Linked DNA regions of Candidatus Pseudothioglobus singularis PS1. The protein of the gene in region 2 interacts with the protein of the main gene of each other region in a pairwise test. Links are inferred from orthologs where the notes say so. Each region holds a gene or a part of one and is shown on either strand. Other genes may lie near its edges.

Region 1 (6,713 bases), 980 kb from region 2 along the record:
CACCGAGCATCGCAAGACTAGCAGAAACACCTCCCATCGTTGGATCAGTTAAAACTGAAATGAATGGTATTTTATTATCAGATAGTAACTTCACCGCAAGAGATGTTTTAGACATCTGCATTAATGAGAAAAGTCCTTCTTGCATTCTAGCACCACCACTTGCCGAAAAACAAACTAAAGGCTGATTATTCTTGATAGCTAGATGAGCCGCTCGAACAAACTTTTCACCCACTACGGAGCCCATTGACCCGCCCATAAAGCTAAAATCAAATGCAACTGTGACAATTGGCATGCCCTTTAAAAAACCAGATTTTGCAATGAGTGCATCTTTTTCTTTAGTCTTTTTTTGTGCATCTTGATAACGATCTTTATATTTCTTTTGATCTTTGAACTTAAGAGGGTCGACTGATTGAATATTTGGAGCTATCTCAACTTGATTCTCCATATCAAGAAAATCTTGAATGCGCCTTCTGGCAGAAATTCTTAAATGGTGATTACACTTTGGACAGACATATAGAAGGCGTTCAAGTTCCTCTTGATAAAGAACCCTATTGCACTCAGGACATTTGCTCCAGAGTCCTTCTGGAATATTTTTTTTAGCATTCTTGCCAATCGATGGCATTATTTTTTCTAACCAACTCATACTATGCCTTAGTTAAGTAATTGCACTCGAGATTTCTTTTGCTAAATTTCCAACTTTGGTAACCATTTTATCCTTATCAGATGCGAGCTCTTCGACAATAGAGACAAGGGCACTTCCAACTATCACTGCATCAGCATTTTCACCAACCTGTTTTGCAGTGTCAGCATCTTTTATACCAAAACCAACACCCACTGGAAGTTGAATATAATTCCTCATTCGTTCAAGGTGATAATTGACCGAGTCAATATCAAGATTTGCAGCGCCAGTTACCCCCTTGAGGGAAACATAATAAATATATCCACTGGCTATTTTCGAAATTTGCTCTAAGCGCTCATCTGTCGTTGTAGGGGCAACCAGAAAAATTAAATCAATCTTATATTTATCCAGCTCCTGTTTAAGATCTGCAGCTTCTTCAGGCGGCATATCAACAACCAAAATGCCATCAACTCCAGCCTCGTCTGCTCTAATAGCAAACTCTTTGTAGCCATAGACTTCAATAGGGTTGGTATAGCCCATCAAAACGATACCTGTCGTCTGATTGTGCTCTCTAAACCTCTCCACTATTGCAAAAACAGAATCTAAGTTGATACCGTCTGCAACTGCTCTTTCATGTGACTTTGCAATGACAGGCCCATCTGCCATTGGATCAGAGAACGGCATTCCCAATTCGATAATGTCGGCGCCACTATCAGCCAAAGTGAAGACAAGAGCCTCACAGCCATCTAACCCACCATCACCAGCAGTAATAAATGGAATGAAGGCGGTCTGATCTTGATCATCAAGTTTTTTAAAGATATTAGAGATTCTTGACATATTGTTATTATTATTATTTATTACGAAATTTTAACATAGAGAGACTCTCACTCTATTTAAGTGATTTTTTATTTTGAGTATGAATGGACCGCATCAACCAAGGCCTTCATACTTTCAGGATTAACATCTGGAGTGATGCCATGCCCCAGATTAAATACATGTCCCGTTGAGCCTTGAAACTGATCTAAAATTTTATGTGCTTCACTTTTGATAACCTCAGCTGATGCATAAAGTACAGATGGGTCAAGGTTACCTTGAAGGGCAACTTTCGAGCCAATCCTTCTTTCTGCCTCTCCAATTTCAACTGTCCAGTCAATACCAACAGCATCGCAACCAGTTGCAGCAATTTGTTCAAGCCATGCGGATCCGCCTTTTGTAAAAAGCGTAACAGGTATTGTTTTGCCTTCGGGGTTGCGGTTAATTCCAGCCACTATTTTTGACATATACATTAATGAAAAATTTTCATAACTGGCTTTATTTAAAAGACCACCCCAGGTATCAAAAATCATAACTGAGTCCACACCAGCCTCGATTTGAGAGTTAAGATAGTCAATAATTGTGTCAGCTAGAACATCTAAAAGTTGGTGCATATGCTTTGGATTTTCGTACATCAATCCTTTAACCTTTGAAAAGGTCTTACTGGAGCCGCCCTCAACCATATAAGTTGCAAGCGTCCATGGACTTCCGCTAAAGCCGATTAGTGGAACCCTTCCTTTAAGATTTTTTTTGATAACTGATACGGCCTCACTGACATAAGATAAATCTTTTGATACGTCAGGCTTAGTTAATTGATTAATTTCTGAAAGTGAGCTCAGCGGGTGAGAAAATTTTGGACCCTCCCCTTCAACAAAGTGTAATCCAAGTCCCATTGCATCTGGAATAGTCAAAATATCAGAAAAGAGAATGGCTGCGTCTAAATCAAAACGCTCTAATGGTTGAAGTGTAACTTCACAGGCCAAATCACTTGATTTACATAGCGTTAAAAAATCACCCGCTTTTTTTCGAGTTGCTCGATATTCGGGCAAGTAACGACCTGCTTGTCTCATGACCCAAATAGGGGTTCTGGTGACCTCTTTTTTTAATAACGCATTAATGTAGTCAAAAGCCATTATGTTGTCTCAAAATAGTTGATTATATCAATTTTAAATTTTAATCTGAAGTTTCCTTTTGACACAAAAAAAGCCACATTTGTGGCTTTAAGAGTCAATCAATTTGAATTTAACGTTTGAAAGCGCCGTAGCGAGATTTGAACTTCTCTACTCGTCCAGCAGTATCCATAATCTTTTGCTTGCCTGTGTAAAAAGGGTGACAGCTTGAACAAACATCAAGATGAATTTCGTCTTTACCTGAAGTTGAGCGAGTCTCGAATGAGTTACCACAACTGCACACAACTTTTATTGTTTCATATGAAGGGTGAATATCTGTTTGCATAGCCTTATATCTTCAAGTTTTTCAAAAAGTGGGAATTATATACTATCTCTCTGCTGGGGTAAATGTTTTAACAGTTAATGCATGGAGCTCGCCGCTTTTAATTTCTTCCTTGACAAGACCCAAAACCATACGCTGTCTTTGCAGCAAAGACAAACCCTCAAAGACAGGGGATACTATAACAGCAGAGCAATTACAACCATCTCCCTCCATTGTTACATCTGAACTTTCAAGTCCTGATTCGAGCTTCAATTGAACTTCTTCTAGTGTCATAATTTTTAATGTAATATTTTGAAATAATTATACGCTCTAAGCACTAAAAATACCTTTGAGTGTAAAGAAAAACAAGATCGACATTATTGCTCCAGCTGGCAATGTAATTAACCAAGATAGAAATATTCTATTAACAACTCTCAGGTTCAATGATGCTACGCCCCTTGCAATACCCACACCAAGAACAGCACCAACAAGTACCTGAGTTGTTGAAACTGGAAGCCCCGTATAAGAGGCAAATACTACTGTTGTTGCAGCGGCAAGTTCAGCAGAAAAACCTCTACTTGGCGTTAGCTCAGTAATATTTTTACCGATCGTTTTCATTACTCTAAAACCAAAGGTTGCAAGACCAAAGACGATTCCACCACCACCTACTAACAATATCCATGAAGGGAGTGCGCTTTTTGAAACAATTTGCCCGCCCGACTCAACAATACTATAGACCGCAGCTAATGGGCCAATTGCATTTGCAACATCATTTGATCCATGAGCAAAAGCCATTGAGCAAGCTGTAATTACCATCAGTCCGCCAAATAGTTTCTCCATATTTGCATAGGAGAACTCATTATCATCTTCGGGGTTGGTTTTAATTCGCCTAATAATAATTGCGGCAATGATGGCTGCAAGAATTCCAACTAAAGTTGCAATCATCATGCTTGTTGGAAGGTCCTTACCGAGATGTTTTAAAGAGTCAACATGCTTGAGTCCTTTTAATAGAGTGACCAATGAGAGGACAAATCCTACAAAAAAAACGTAGAAAGGGAGGTATTTTTTTGCATTTTCAAGTGGCTGCTCTGTATCTATTACTAGGCGCTGTAAGCTTTTAAATATCAAAATAGCCATTGTTCCTGCAATAAGTGGTGAGACCACCCAACTTGCAATAATGGCATACACTTTATCCCATGATACAGCCTCTATACCAACTCCAACTGCTCCAAAACCAACGATTGCACCAACGATTGAGTGTGTTGTGGATACTGGCCAACCAAGAGATGAGGCAATTAAAAGCCAAGTCGCTGCAGCCAATAGAGATGCAAGCATTCCATATACTAATAATTCTGGATTATTTGTAAATGCTCCTGCATCAAGAATACCTTTACGGACAGTTGCAGTGACCTCTCCACCAGCCAAAACAGCTCCTGCAAATTCGAAAATGACTGCGATAATGACAGCCTGTTTGAAAGTTATAGCACCAGAGCCAACAGAAGTCCCCATTGCGTTTGCAACATCATTGGCACCAATGCCCCAGGCCATAAACAGGCCAAATCCAATAGCCAACATGATAAGAATATCTCTATTTTGAACGATAATTTCCATTGTTAGCCCCCTACTTTGTCAACATAACTTCAAAACGCGATCCAACCTTTTGGGCAGCATCAGCAGTCTCACCAAGCCACTCTATGGCTCGATAATAAAACATTACATCTATAGGTGGTAATTCGGCCTCAAGCAGATAAAGCTTTTTTCTAATAATTTCTTGAGCAACATCTGTCTCATGTTCCAATTCGTTGACTTTCTTAATCATCTTGTCAACAATTTTTCGCTCTCTAGAACTAAACGCAGTCTCTAAGAGCTCATCCAATTCATTAATTGCAACCAAGGCGGCCGCTGAAGTTTTAATGCATAGCTTAGATAATTCTAAAAAGTCTTCTGCAAACGCTTTTGGAAAGTGCATTTTTCTCGACATCATCAAGCCTGAAAGGTCTTTTGTAATGTTGGCAATAGAGTCCTGAATTAGCAAAACATCCAGTAAATCCCTTCTAGAGAAAGGCATCATAAATGTACTTGGCAAATTCATTCTTAGTTTTTTCTTAAGAACATCTGCTTTCTGTTCTTTTTTGCCAATTGATAGATGAGCTGATTGAGCCTTTTCCCAATCTTCAGTATTAGCCGCTTTAGCAAAAACTCCAAACTCTTTTAAGCATGAATGAACCTGTTTCATGTGCTGCTGTAATGGGCTTATTGGTGACTTTCCAAATAGGCTAGTTATGTTGTCTTTTCCAGTCATATCTCTAATCTACTCCGTATATAGTTTAAAGGTAAAAAAATACTACAAAATAACTCAAAATTTCTTTGGCAGTTGAAGCCAAAATGCGCATTATAACGAATTGAATTCAAATTTAGGTTGCTTTTTATTACAACAAGAAGTGTATTTAGTATCATTCAACCTCTTCATTATAGCTGAGTTGTTAAGCCTTAGTATTAAGGTACTAGAGAGAGCCCTTAGTTTTTCTGTAGTTGAATATTATTCAAACCGGATAGATTATTTATCGAAAGAGTAATTATTTATAAATGGCAATAATTTACTTTTAATCTCCTCAAAACAAAGCTCAAATGCCTCATATTCTTTCCCATCTGGATCATCAAAGCCGATATGAGTCACAGGAGTATTGCCAGGGAAAACGGGACAGGTTTGACTTGCATTCTCACAAACCGTAATCACTAGATCAAATTCAATTTGCTCTAAATCTTTGATGGGCTTAGAGTGGTAATGATCTCTCCAAATACCTTTAGATTGAAGTATTTTTTTTGCACTTGGATTAACCATGCCGCTGGCAGAAACGCCACTTGAGTATGCTGCAATTTTTCCATCAAAAGTACGATTAATGAGGGCCTCTGCAATAATACTTCTGCAACTATTACCGGTACATAAAACCAATACTTTCTTTGCCATAGTTAATTCTTATGAGTCTGATTTAAAAACTTTCAGAAAAACTAAAGCTGCACATACCGCTCCCAAAATTGTTGCGACAATATAAAGCCATAGATGCTCAAAGTTTCCACTGACAAGGGCCGGTGCTATACTTCTTGCAGGATTCATGCTTGCACCTGTTATTGGTCCAGCAAACATCGATTCGAGTCCTACTGTGAGTCCAATTGCTAATCCTGCGAAATCCTTTGTCGCCTTGCCATGAACTGCTGAAGAACAAATGACAATCATCAGAATAAAGGTGAGGATAAACTCAAAACCAAAAGATTGCGAAGCAGAGCCACTTGGAAGGGTTGCCCCAAGATAGCTCACGTCTGACACTAAAACAAAATTTTCTCTCAAAAGTAAATAAAGGGCTAAGCTTGCAAGAACTCCACCAAGTATTTGTGCTGAAATATATGGGATAACATTTTTTCGTTCAAATTCACCCATTGACCAAAAAGCAACTGTCACAGCTGGATTGAAGTGAGCGCCAGAGACATGTGCAAAGCTATAAATTAATGCAACGATAACAAACCCAAAAGTTAGGGCAATACCGACATGTCCAATTGCGTTAGCAATGTCGTTAATAATGATGGCCCCAGTTCCTGCAAACACAAGAATAAAAGTTCCAATTAATTCTGCAATTAGTTTTTTTTGCATACTATTTATTTTGCTCAATCTAACTAAAAAAATAAATCATCATAATGGGTCAATATTTCTGCTTTATGACAAATGAAGTTTAAATTTGGAGTCTAAGAATTTAAAGGGTAACATTATACAAAATATTTGAAATAATTAATTCATAGTATCAATTATTTCGAGATAAAAACGTACCCAATTAGAATGAATACTGCAATTATATTA
Region 2 (6,656 bases):
GCAAACTCTGAACACTGCAGACATAAAATCTTTAATGCTGACTGGACAATTGACTCTGAAAAACAGGCGATTTCACTTTTTGGTATGATCAAAAATACTTATCATCAAAATCCTGATGGTCTTTTATCAGTCTACAGTGATAACTCTGCAGTTATGAGTGGCTATAAATCAGACTTCTTCGAGCCTGATGAAGAAGGTATTTATAAGACATCAAATGCTGAAAAAGCAGTCCTTATGAAAGTTGAAACACACAACCACCCTACTGCGATTGCTCCAGATCCTGGAGCAGCAACCGGCTCTGGGGGTGAAATTAGGGACGAAGGGGCAACCGGGAGAGGCTCTAAACCAAAAGCCGGTCTATGCGGCTTCTCAGTATCAAATTTAAAGATACCTAATTCAACTCAGGACTGGGAAAAGGATTATGGAAAGCCAAACCAAATAGCATCGGCACTTGATATTATGATTGATGCACCAATTGGCGCCGCATCTTTTAACAACGAATTTGGAAGGCCCAATACTTGTGGGTACTTTAGAACCTATGAGCAGCGATCTTATAATGAAGAGATAAGAGGCTACCATAAGCCAATCATGCTTGCCGGTGGAATCGGAAATATTAAGGAGAATCATGTTGATAAAGGTGTAATCTCGAATGGAGATAAGATTATTGTGCTTGGAGGACCTGCGATGCTTATTGGTCTTGGTGGGGGAGCAGCCTCGAGTATAGGAAGTGGTGATCAAAATGAAGATCTCGATTTTGCTTCTGTTCAAAGAGCCAACCCAGAAATGCAAAGACGCGCTCAAGAAGTGATCAGTGCTTGTGCCAATTTGGGTGATGCTAATCCAATTGTATCAATCCATGACATTGGAGCTGGCGGCCTTTCAAATGGAATACCTGAACTGGTAAATGACTCAAAAAAAGGTGCAAAGCTCCAATTAAGGTCAATACCCAATGACGAAAAAAAAATGTCGCCTCTAGAAATATGGTGTAATGAGTCTCAAGAAAGGTACGTCATTGCAATTAAGGAAAAAAGTATCGATCTGTTTAATGAGATTTGCGTTAAAGAGAGAGCACCTTACGCAGTTCTTGGAAATGCAACGAATGATAGACATTTAACGCTTGAAGATTCATATTTTGATAATAAACCTATCGATCTAGAGATGTCGCTCCTCTTTGGCTCATCACCTAAAACTCATAAAGATGTTGCTACCCTGCCTAATGCTGAAAAAGCTTTTGATGCGAGTAATATTTCTATAAGCGATGCCATTGATCGGTTATTAGCACTTCCTACAATAGCGAGTAAAAAATTTTTAATTACGATTGCAGATCGATCAGTGACTGGCCTTATTGCTAGAGATCAAATGATTGGACCCTGGCAAGTACCTGTAGCAGATTGCGCGATATCACTCTCAGATTTCAGAGGCTATCAAGGTGAAGCAATGTCTATTGGTGAGAAAACACCACTATCTCTTATCAATGCAGCTGCAGCAGCAAGAATGAGTGTTGGAGAGGCGCTGACTAATCTAATGAGTGCATACATTGAGGATATTAAACACATTAACTTATCTGCAAATTGGATGTGCGCCAGTGGGCATCCGGGTGAAGATGCAAAACTTTATGAGGCGGTTAAATCGATTGGGATGGAACTTTGTCCTGAGCTCGGATTAACTATTCCTGTTGGAAAAGACTCCATGTCCATGAAGAGCTCTTGGGATGAGAATGGGGAGAGTAAATCAGTTACAGCTCCTCTTTCGCTTATTATTAGTGCCTTCTCAAAAACACCTGATACTAGACAGCAAATTACACCTTTACTTGCTAATGAAATAGAGTCAGAACTTTTTTTAGTTGATCTTGGATTAGGAAAAAATAGAATGGGGGGATCGTGCTTAGCACAAGTATTTAACCAAATTGGAAATGATGCACCCGATCTTGATGACCCAAAACTTTTCTCTCAATTTTTTTCATTAATCAACACATTCAACAAAGAGAATTTAATTACTGCTTATCACGATCGATCCGATGGTGGCGCCTTAATCTCTTTATTAGAGATGGCATTTGCGTCTCATTGTGGTTTAGATATTTATACTTCAGACCTCTTACCTGAACTATTTAATGAGGAACTGGGATGCATCATTCAAATTCCAACAACTAACATCAATAGAGTTTTTGACTCTCTAAAAGATATTGGACTCAAACACTCAACCAAACGAATTGCTAGAATTAATTTAAATGATGAAATTGTAATCTATCATGAAAATGATATCGTTTTTCAAGACAAGAGAAAAAATCTTTTTAAAAAGTGGTCTTCAACCTCATACGAAATTGCAAAATTAAGGGACAACCCAGAATGCGTCGAATCTGAAAATATTGAAATCCTTAAGGACTCAAGTGGTCTCAAAGTTCGACCAACATTCGATCTCAATGAATCTATTATTACTCCTTATATAAATTTTGGTACAAAGCCAAAAATTGCTATCCTAAGAGAGCAAGGAATTAATGGGCATATTGAAATGGCAGCTGCTTTTACTCAGGCTGGCTTTGAAGCAACTGATGTTCATATGAGTCAGATTCTTTCTGGAAAAATATCCTTATCCAGCTTTAAGGGTTTGGCCGCTTGTGGAGGATTTTCCTATGGAGATGTTTTAGGTGCTGGAAGAGGCTGGGCAAATTCGATTCTTTTAAACAGCCTGGCCAAAGATGAGTTTTCTGAATATTTTTTAAGATCTGATAGTTTCACTTTGGGGGTGTGTAATGGCTGCCAAATGATTTCTAATCTTCAATCAATCATTCCAGGCTCAACAGCTTGGCCTTCCTTTGAGAAAAACACATCAGAACAATTTGAGGCACGTCTTACAGGCGTCAAAATTAGTAATTCGAAATCTATATTCTTTAGTGGAATGGAAGGCTCAATCATGCCTATAGCAATTGCACATGGAGAGGGTAAAGCTAGATTTGACTCTAAAACTAAAATTACTAGTATTGCTATGCAGTATGTTGACTATTCTGGAGATCCATCTAAAGTATATCCACACAATCCTAATGGCTCTGAAAACTCTGCAGCAGGCATTTGTGATGAATCTGGCAGAATTACAATCATGATGCCCCACCCTGAAAGAGTTTTTCGAACAGTTCAAAACTCTTGGCATCCAAATGAATGGCAAGAGAGATCGCCGTGGCTTAGAATGTTTGAAAACGCCAGGAAATGGATTGACTAAATATAGCTATAGAGGCCCTTATCCAAATGACGCCTTATAAGGTTATCAGGAGCAATAGAAGAACCCTAAGTATTTCAATTAATGAAAATGCTGAATTAATTGTGCGAGCCCCTCATCTACTTTCAATGAATAAAATTCATGACTTTATTAATGAAAAGAAAAAATGGGTCAACAAGCAACAAAAGATTATCAATAATCGTTTAAGTGATAGCGCCTTTGATAAAGATATGGCTTTAATGTTAGGATCCTTATATCCCATTAAAATAAAAACGGATCAATCCGAAAAATTAACTTTCAATGGTGAAGAATTTTTAGTGTGTTCAAGTGATCAAGAGTTGATTCACTCATCTCTAAAGAAATGGTACAAAAAAAAATTTAGAGAGGTTGCTATTCCAAGGCTTACTTATTTTGCCGATCAATATAATTTATCTGTAAACCAAGTTCGAATCAAAGAGCAGAAAACATTGTGGGGCTCTTGCTCATCCAGGAATAATATTAATCTAAACTACCTGTTAATTATGGCTCCCATGAACGTCATTGACTATGTCATTATTCATGAACTAGCACACACAATTCATAGGAATCATTCATCTCATTTTTGGAAAACTGTTGAATCTATGATGCCTAACTTCAAAGAAGCTAAAACTTGGCTAAAGGATTACGGCTACAAACTAAGAAAACTTTAATTTAATTAGCTATTGTATTTTTCAACAGCCTCTTGCATAGCATCCTTAAGGGTATCCTGCTCAGCCATTTCAATAATAATATCACCGCCGCCCACTAATTCAGAGTTGAAATAGATTTGGGGAAATGTAGGCCAATCAGCAAAGTCTGGGAGACTTTGAAAAACTTCTTGATCTTCAAAAATATTAACGTAAGCAAACTCAACTCCCGTTGATGCTAAAGTTTGAGATGCACGTGCAGAAAATCCACACTGAGGAAACTGTGGTGTTCCTTTCATATAAATAACAATTGCAGCGCTATCGACTTGCTTTTGAATTTTTTCTAATACTTCCACTTTATTGCTCCAATTTTTTTCTGCTATTTTAATCTAGTATTATAAATACTGCAAAGATACATACAATAATTATTGCTTAATTGCTTGGGAAATAAGATATTTTTGACCCTGTTTAATTTTTTTATAATTTCCAAAAACTGATTTAAAATTATTTTTTATAAAGTCCTTAAGACCATTAATGGTCACAACAGTTATTGACCCCCCTGGCTGCAGCGCATCAAATGCATCATTAAGAATAATTGAAAGCTGCTCTCTTCCGACTTTGGCAGGAATATTTGAAATGATTTGATTAAATTTTATATCATTTGGTACTTGCAAAAATGCATCAGAAAGATAGGCCTTAGCATTGCTAACATTATTAATCTTTGCATTGTATTTTGAAAGTTCAACCGCCACAAAGTCCTTATCTACCATATGAACTTTTCCCTTGTGACACTGCCTAGCCAATGCAAGACCAATTGGTCCATAACCACACCCTAAATCAAGACAAATGTCATTTTCATTGGCGCTAATATACTTCATCAGAAGAAGCGTACCATCATCAATCGATCGGGGGCTAAAAACCCCCCACCGAGTGTGTAGCTTAAATCTAGAATTTAACAGCTCCACATCTAAAACAATATCTTTCTTAAGTTGGGCAATATCTTTTCTATCAAACATTTGAATAACTATCTCTTATTTAAAAAATGTATTTATAAAATTATCTATGTTTTTTGTTGAGTGTGATTAGCATCATCACCAATATGAACCTCACCTCTTTTCTTGGCAAGTTGGACCTGCTTCTCTCTTTCTCGGTATCTACCTACTTGTTCAATGTTTTTTGTCCCATAACATCTTGGGCAGGATGTGCCCTTCTCATAGTGAGGGTGTTTTGTATCTTCTTCAGTAATCGGAAACCGACATGCATGACATTGATCATATTTACCTTGCTCAAGGTTATGCTTAACAGCTACTCTATCATCAAATACAAAGCATTCACCTTCCCAAAGACTCTCTTCCTCTTTAACCTCTTCCAAGTATTTAAGAATCCCACCCTGAAGATGAAAAACATTTTCAAAACCCTCAGACTTTAAATAGGCTGTAGATTTTTCACAGCGAATTCCGCCGGTACAAAACATGGCAATTTTTTTGTCTTGATATTGCTTTAGACTATTTTTTGTAAAACTTGGAAACTCCCTAAAAGTTTCAGTATTTGGGTTAATAGCACCCTTGAAGCTTCCAATTTCATACTCATAATTATTCCTTGTATCAATTAGTATGACATCAGGATCATTGATTAAATTATTCCAGTCTTTTGGCTTAATATAAGTTCCTACAGAATGATTAGGATCAATTTCTGAAAGACCCATGGTAACTATTTCTTTTTTTAGTTTGACTTTAAGTCTCTTAAATGGTGGTTTTTTGCTATATGAAAATTTATATTCCAATTCAAGAAATCTATCATCAGTTTGAAGGTAATCAAGAACTTTTTCAACACTATCTTTACCCCCTGAAATGGTTCCATTTATGCCTTCTCTTGCAAGCAGTAGAGTTCCTTTAACACTTAAAGCATCTAAAAATGACTTCAGTGGAGCCTGGATATCCTCAAAATCATCTAGCCGAGTAAACTTGTATAAAGCGCAAATAGCGTACATATTTCAAGATAACCCTACAAAAAATGTTAATTTTACTAGTAGCCGAAAGTAATTTAAGTTTATTTAGACTTATCATAAACATTAAAACTCCATTAGGGCTCCACTATTCTCAATACTGACAAGTGTATAATTCGACTCTTTTCTCTGCTATTTAATTAAGTTTTTTAACGAAGTCGAATGATCTTAAATCACATTCATAATCCTAGCGATATCAAAAAATTAGATATTAATGAACTTAATTCTCTTGCAGAAGAAATTAAGTTATTCTTAATTGAGAGCATTGAAAAGACAGGTGGTCATTTAAGTTCGAACCTTGGAACAATTGAATTGACCTTGGCAATGCATTATGTTTTTGACAGCCCTGATGATACTTTCGTCTGGGATGTGGGTCATCAGGCATACACTCATAAAATATTAACAGGTCGCAAAGATCTAATGTCAACTCTTCGTCAAAAAGATGGCTTATCTGGTTTTACAAAGCGAAGTGAAAGTGAGCATGATGTCTTCGGCGCTGGTCATTCCTCAACCTCCATTAGTGCGGCCCTCGGAATTGCTATGGCAAATAAACTCAATAATAATTCAGACACCTCAATAGCTGTCATTGGAGATGGTGCGCTAACGGGTGGCATGTCATTTGAAGCTATGAATCATGCTGGAGATACAGATGCCAACCTGCTCATCATTCTCAATGATAACGATATGTCCATCTCCAAAAATGTGGGTGCACTAAGCAAATATTTAACGCGTCTTATTTCTGGAAAGATATACTCAACTATGAAATCTAAATCGCT

What was found.
Region 1: the proteins of grxD (region 2) and W908_RS07825 interact in binary tests that used the Escherichia coli proteins (3 or more experiments, as listed by UniProt). The link is inferred for Candidatus Pseudothioglobus singularis PS1 from one-to-one orthologs.

Annotation. Positions count from the first base shown.
Region 1 is NZ_CP006911.1:1,546,450-1,553,162, forward strand. What follows is about bases 1,544-4,285. They hold W908_RS07825 (BolA family protein), read right to left. Parts: upstream 3,158-4,285; coding sequence 2,930-3,157; downstream 1,544-2,929. Other genes in these bases: hemE (uroporphyrinogen decarboxylase), read right to left, coding at 1,544-2,565; rpmE (50S ribosomal protein L31), read right to left, coding at 2,675-2,887; W908_RS07830 (inorganic phosphate transporter), read right to left, coding at 3,194-4,285. In the rest of the region: accD (acetyl-CoA carboxylase, carboxyltransferase subunit beta), read right to left, coding at 1-643; trpA (tryptophan synthase subunit alpha), read right to left, coding at 656-1,456; more of hemE, read right to left, coding at 1,525-1,543; more of W908_RS07830, read right to left, coding at 4,286-4,474; W908_RS07835 (TIGR00153 family protein), read right to left, coding at 4,485-5,165; W908_RS07840 (arsenate reductase ArsC), read right to left, coding at 5,421-5,831; W908_RS07845 (MIP/aquaporin family protein), read right to left, coding at 5,841-6,509; bifunctional UDP-N-acetylglucosamine diphosphorylase/glucosamine-1-phosphate N-acetyltransferase GlmU, read left to right, coding at 6,693-6,713. UniProt on the Escherichia coli protein: Involved in cell resistance against acid stress.
Region 2 is NZ_CP006911.1:566,696-573,351, reverse strand. The notes cover bases 2,569-5,253. They hold grxD (Grx4 family monothiol glutaredoxin), read right to left. Parts: upstream 4,232-5,253; coding sequence 3,905-4,231; downstream 2,569-3,904. Other genes in these bases: trhO (oxygen-dependent tRNA uridine(34) hydroxylase TrhO), read right to left, coding at 4,936-5,253; W908_RS02885 (class I SAM-dependent methyltransferase), read right to left, coding at 4,301-4,891; W908_RS02895 (M48 family metallopeptidase), read left to right, coding at 3,240-3,899; purL (phosphoribosylformylglycinamidine synthase), read left to right, coding at 2,569-3,213. In the rest of the region: more of purL, read left to right, coding at 1-2,568; more of trhO, read right to left, coding at 5,254-5,865; dxs (1-deoxy-D-xylulose-5-phosphate synthase), read left to right, coding at 6,043-6,656. UniProt on the Escherichia coli protein: Monothiol glutaredoxin involved in the biogenesis of iron-sulfur clusters.